Regions from separate parts of the Ochrobactrum sp. 19YEA23 genome, predicted to be linked through region 2. Evidence: predicted binding sites of a transcription regulator. Region 2 holds the regulator's gene; the other holds the start of a gene.
What was found. The regulator PhoB, encoded in region 2, activates phosphate uptake and scavenging genes when phosphate is short. The targets are predictions, from matches to a motif close to TGTCATNNANCTGTCAT.

Region 1 (3,121 bases), on a different contig from region 2:
AACATTCCGGTGCCTTGATGTCTTCCAGATTAATGCCGCCGAAGGTCGGTTCAAGAGCGGAAACCACATCGACAACGCGGTTGATTTCAAGCGCATCGATTTCGATATCAAAAACATCGATATCGGCGAATTTCTTGAACAGGACGGCCTTGCCTTCCATAACCGGCTTCGATGCAAGCGCGCCGATATTGCCGAGGCCGAGAACAGCCGTACCGTTCGAAACAACCGCGACGAGGTTGCCGCGCGCCGTATATTCGGCAGCGGTTGCCGGGTCTTCCTGAATAGCGAGGCAGGGCGCGGCCACGCCCGGCGAATAAGCGAGCGCAAGGTCTCGCTGGTTTCCGAGCGGCTTGGTTGCCTGAATTTCCAGCTTTCCGGGCTTCGGATATCGATGGAAAAACAGGGCTGCTTCATCGAAGTCCGAACGCGTCGGCGTGGAAGGAGTTTTCTTGGTCATAGTCGCATCGCTTTCCATTTTTCCGCACCGCCGGGATGATGAGCGGCGCGTGGAGGGTGCAATCACATGCACACCGAGCCTTTAAACACGTGGGTCGGGCGCTTTGGGTTTTAGCTTAAACTCTCACGTCCCATTAGGCCCGTTTTGGAGAATGAGTTTATCTGTAATGTTGTGGCCGCATCAGAAGGCACTTTGATAAGCGCCGCCGTCAATAACGAGATTCTGGCCCGTTATATAGCCTGCATGCTGCGAGCAGAGAAAGGCGCAAGCCTTTCCGAACTCTTCCGGCTGGCCAATCCGTCCGGCCGGGATACGCGCCGCGCGTTTTGCGGCTTCCGCTTCTGCGGTGGTGCCGGTCTTCTGCGCGGAGAAGGCAAAGCCCTTGCGCAGACGGTCCGTATCGAAGGCGCCGGGCAGAATATTGTTAATGGTGACATTGGCCCCTGCAACGGTGCGCGCAACGCCAGCCAGAAAGGCCGTCAACCCGGCACGGGCGCCGGACGACAGGTCGAGCCCTGGAATGGGCGCATAAACTGAAGTGGAGGTGATGTTGACGATACGTCCAAAGCCGCGCTCGACCATGCCGTCGATGACGGCCTTGATCAGCTCAAGCGGGGTGACCATGTTCTGGGTCACGCCATCGAGAATGGCTTCGCGGTCGAGCAGGCGGAAGTCGCGGAACGGCGGCCCGCCATTGTTGTTGACGAGAATATCGGGGTTGGGGCAGGCGGCAAGCAAAGCCAGCTGGCCTTCCGGGGTCGAAACATCAGCAGCCACGGCAACCACATTGACGCCATAGGCTGAGCGGATGGCTTCAGCTGCTTCAAGCAGCGTTTCTTCACTTCGACCGTTCAGCACGATATCGCATCCTGCTTCAGCCAGTGCTTCGGCGCAGGCGCGGCCCAGACCTTTGCTGGAAGCGCATACGATTGCCTTGCGACCTTTCAAGCCCAAATCCACGGCTCGATCCTCTTTGCTTTTTTAAAGGTCATGGAGACATGCCACCAAGCACCAAGTGCAATCAACCGGATTCTGGTTGACGCGGTGATGTGTCCACTTTTCTCGTGCTCGAATTGGGCATTTTTCGGTGTTTTTCACGCACAATATTTGGTGATCATAGCTTTCAGATGGCTGTCAGCCCGTTCGCCGCTGTCATATGCGCGTTACAGTCCCGTCATGCCTCTGTGACATGAATCAGGTTCTCTGCATGCAGTTTCAGGTTGCCATTGAGAGGGACAACCAAAATGAGCACTGACGCAGCACAGGCGAAGAAATTCCGGACGATTTTCATCTCGGATGTGCATTTGGGTTCAAAGGCCGCGCAGGCCGACCTGCTTCTCGATTTCCTGCGTTATCATGATGCGGATACGATTTATCTGGTCGGCGACATCGTCGACGGCTGGCGGTTGCGGCGCAACTGGCACTGGCCGCAGGAACATAACGACGTTGTCCAGAAGCTGCTGCGCAAAAGCCGCAAGGGCACCAACATCATCTATATTGCCGGCAATCACGATGAGTTCCTGCGTAATTTTCAGGGAACACATTTTGGCGGCATTGAAGTCATGAACCGCTCCATTCACGAGACGGCGGATGGCCGCAAGTTTCTTGTGATCCACGGCGATCAGTTCGACGTGGTGGTGCGCAATGCGCGCTTTATCGCTTATCTCGGCGACTGGGCCTACGATACCGCGATCTGGATCAACACATTGATGAACCGTGTGCGGTCCCTGTTCGGTCTGCGCTACTGGTCATTTTCGGCCTGGGCAAAGTTCCGGGTGAAGAAGGCGGTTAATTTCATCGGTGAGTTTGAAACGGTGGTGTCGGAAGAGGCGAAGCGTATCGGTGTTGATGGCGTCATTTGCGGCCATATTCACCACGCCACCATCGAAAAGATGAATGATGTTGAATATATCAACACCGGCGACTGGGTGGAAAGCTGCACAGCGGTGCTGGAGCATTTCGACGGGCGTATGGAACTGGTCAGCTGGACCCAGATGCGCGACGAGAAATCGTCCGGCGGCAAGGCCATTTCTCACGATACTTCCTCTGACGGCAACAGAATAGTCCGGCTTCCCCGCACTGCCCGTAATGCGGCGAAAATTGCCGGATGAACAAGCTCGTCATCGTCACCGACGCCTGGCATCCACAAGTCAACGGTGTTGTTCGGACACTGACCAAATGCCAGGAAATGATGCGTGCACGGGGTTACGAGGTGGTCGTCGTTTCCCCACTCGATTATAAGTCGTTTCCGTGCCCGACCTATCCCGAGATCAGGCTTGCTCTCACGACGCCCGGTGCATTTCGGCGGCGGCTCGTCCAGATGAAGCCGGATTATATCCATATCGCCACCGAGGGCCCGCTGGGCTACATGGCGCGGCAGGCGTGCCTGAAAATGGGCTGGAGTTTTACCACCAGTTTTCACACGCGCTTTCCTGAATATGTGGCGGAGCGCTTTCCGGTTCCGTTGAGCTGGAGCTACGCGTTTCTGCGGCACTTCCACAATGCCGCTTCGCATACGCTCGTTCCCACACAGTCCATTCTCGATGATCTGAAAGAGCGCGGCTTTACCGGTCTCAATCTATGGACGCGCGGCGTGGATCGGGGTGTCTTCCACGCCCGCGCCAATGTGAACCGCGATCTGCCGGGGCCAGTCTTCATCTGCGT
Region 2 (3,121 bases):
GCTGATAGGACGCAACCTGCTGAATCTGTGGCTGTGCCTGTGCTGTCGCTATACCATTCTGGTGCGAGAGGCGATTGCCACGTGCCTGCGGGCCAAGGCCGCTGCCCCGTATAGAGGTTTCCATCTTTGCGGCATCCGCCAGCGCGACCTGTACGGTGGGCGCTGCTTCCGGCACTGGACCGGCCTGTGGCAGCGTCACGTCATAAGACGGATCTTGCGGCGTGGATGGCGACTGCGGCGAATAGGCGAGAGCCAGATTGTATGGCTCCTGCGGCACCGGGTTCTGCAACGAGCCGTCGCGGTTGCGCTTCTCGTAGAATGAATTACCGCCGGCAACCAGCACGTAATGCATGTTGTTATACGGGAATGACAGACCAGCCGTGTGGAAGAACATGGCGTTCTTCAGCTTTGGATGGCGCTGGCCCTTCAGCACGGCGTCAGCAGCTGCCTGAACGTCGGGCAGCTTGCCCGATTCCATCCTGCGGCTGAGAACGCCCGGTGCGAACTGGTTCTTCTGACCGACAACGCCACAAATAGTATCCGGATAACGGCCCGATGCGAGGCGGTTCATGACGACCGTACCGACAGCCATCAGACCATCAGGGCTGGAACGGTTCGATTCGAAGAACATTGCGCGCTCGAGGCACTCCTTGTCCCTCGCCGTGTAGGTATAGGTCTTGACGCCGTTAACCGACTTGACGTGGCTTGCGGCCGCCGTCTTCTCAGTCTTGGCTGTGGTGCCGGTCGTCGTGCAGCCCGTCATTACGAAGGGCGCTACGAGCAGTCCTGCCAATACAGGCAGCTTCCAATTACCAGCGCGCGTCAACGGCTCAGTCTCATATTCAGGACCCTTAACTGAAGCAGTCGATCCGAAGGCCAATAATGACCGGTACGGGTCTAGCTGCGGTGCAAGTCAAAGCAGGCGAAGATCAAAAATCAAACAACCTGCCGTCGCTCGTCTTCTTCAAGGTTTTGGAATTTTTAGGCCAAAAAAAGGCAATGGGTCAAATTCCGAAATTGCTGAAACCATCGAAACGGCCACAAATGAAACCCGAATCACGAGCGTAATTGCCCACACAAACCATTCAAAACTATTAATAATTTCTTAATGAACCTACAGAAAAGAGATAAACCTTTGATTTGATGGAAATCATAGTTCCTCAATACAGGCCACATCGCTGCCTTAATTCGCAACTGCTGTAAAATTTTGATATATCTTGCTTCATCCGGTTGGGAAAATCTGCGGCGTAACTGTTTTAGCAAGTCCTGCGCCGGTTCCTTCAACTTTGATGCAAGCTACGTAACATTCCGTGAGATTGGCCATTTTTGGCCTTTTCAGCACCTCATCTGACCGAATCGGGTGGAGCAGGCAACTGGCAAAATGGGCACGTCTGAAAGTGATCGAGCCCGCCTTTCGGTCACGAAAGACGGGCTCGAAGAGCAGTTTCTATTGAAGTTCGATCAGCCGAAAGAATAACCGGCGCCGCGTACCGTGCGGATCGGATCAAGCGCGCGACCCAAGTTGATAGCCTTGCGCAGGCGTCCGACATGGACGTCGACGGTGCGATCATCGACATAGATGTCCGGTCCCCAGACACCATCGAGAAGCTGGCTGCGTGAGAACACGCGGCCCGGCGACATCATGAAATATTCCAGCAGGCGGAACTCCGTCGGTCCAAGACGAACTTCCTTTTCTTTGCGGTAAACACGATGCTGCTGGCGGTCGAGCACCAGATCGCCCACCTTCAGCACATGCGACAGCAGGCTTGGATTAGCGCGGCGCAGCATGGCCTTGACGCGGGCCAGAAGCTCAGGCGTCGAGAACGGCTTTACGACATAATCGTCGGCGCCGACGCTCAAGCCGCGAACGCGTTCGCTTTCCTCACCGCGGGCGGTCAGCATGATGACCGGCAAACGTTCCGTCTCCGGCCACTGGCGCAGACGGCGGCACAGTTCGATGCCCGATACGCCAGGAAGCATCCAATCGAGGATGAGAAGATCCGGTACGTTCTCGCGCAGCGCGATTTCAGCCTCGTCGCCGCGTAGCATCGTATCCACCTGATAGCCTTCGGCCTCAAGATTGTAGCGCAGCAGAACGCTCAGCGCCTCTTCGTCTTCCACCACAGCGATTTTGGGTACCTGTGACATCCAATATTCCCTATTAAAATCCAGCGAGCGGAAGATACACGTCCCCCTATCGACCGCGTGCCGCCGCGCTATTCACTCATTCTCCACCGCATTTGGAGCTCCTTTCGGCAAAGCCGTCCTGATGTGCTCCAAACGCAGCGCTTACTCAGGGCTTGCGTGCCTCATCCACGACGATGCCGTGGCTCAGGTCTTCTTTCGGTCGTTCGGCAGGCATCTGCAGGCCGGTCACGATGTAATAGACGGTTTCCGCGATGTTGGTCGCATGGTCGCCGATGCGCTCGATATTCTTGGCGCAGAACAGAAGATGCGTGCAGGCGGAAATATTGCGCGGATCTTCCATCATATAGGTGAGCAGCTCGCGGAACAGCGAGGTGTACATGGCGTCGATCTCATCGTCGCGATCACGCACGATATTGATCTGCTGCACCGAGCGCGACGCATAGGCGTCGAGCACGTCCTTGAGCTGGGTCAGCGCCAGTTCGGCCAGCGTTTCAAGACCGCGATAGAGCTTGACCGGCTGGCGGGACTCCGAAACGGCGGCAACGCGCTTGGCAATGTTCTTGCCCAGATCGCCAACGCGCTCCAGATCGGCGGAGATGCGGATCGAACCGATAATCTCGCGCAGATCGACAGCCATCGGCTGACGCTTGGCGATGATCATCACGGCCTTGTCGTCGATTTCGCGTTCGCTGGCGTCCAGGATCAGGTCGTCTGAAATGACGCGCTGGGCAAGGGCGTTGTCTGCATTGACGATAGCGGCGACCGACTGTTCGACCATACGTTCCGCATGTCCGCCCATTTCGGCGATCTTGTGGGTGAGAAACTTCAGTTCCTCATCGTAGGAACGAACGGTATGCTGAGACGGCATGGTAGACCTCGTAATATAAATTGCGGGGAAGCCGCACTTCTGTTTTTGCTAGCGCAGTCCGCGGGCAAGGGAGGCTTGTCCCCCGCCCTCGTTGTTAGCCAAAGC

Region 1: the regulator PhoB is predicted to act here: its motif matches at 1,608-1,624, upstream of QBD01_RS23905 (UDP-2,3-diacylglucosamine diphosphatase).

Annotation. Positions count from the first base shown of each region.
Region 1 is NZ_JASAMQ010000015.1:30,933-34,053, forward strand. Features, by position in the region: gene QBD01_RS23895 (NADP-dependent malic enzyme) at 1-457, opposite strand, end outside; gene QBD01_RS23900 (SDR family oxidoreductase) at 638-1,417, opposite strand; gene QBD01_RS23905 (UDP-2,3-diacylglucosamine diphosphatase) at 1,702-2,568, shown strand; gene QBD01_RS23910 (glycosyltransferase family 1 protein) at 2,565-3,121, shown strand, end outside.
Region 2 is NZ_JASAMQ010000001.1:305,824-308,944, reverse strand. Features, by position in the region: gene QBD01_RS01410 (cell wall hydrolase) at 1-826, opposite strand, end outside; gene QBD01_RS01405 (hypothetical protein) at 883-1,068, shown strand; gene phoB (phosphate regulon transcriptional regulator PhoB) at 1,462-2,148, opposite strand; gene phoU (phosphate signaling complex protein PhoU) at 2,294-3,016, opposite strand; gene pstB (phosphate ABC transporter ATP-binding protein PstB) at 3,111-3,121, opposite strand, start outside.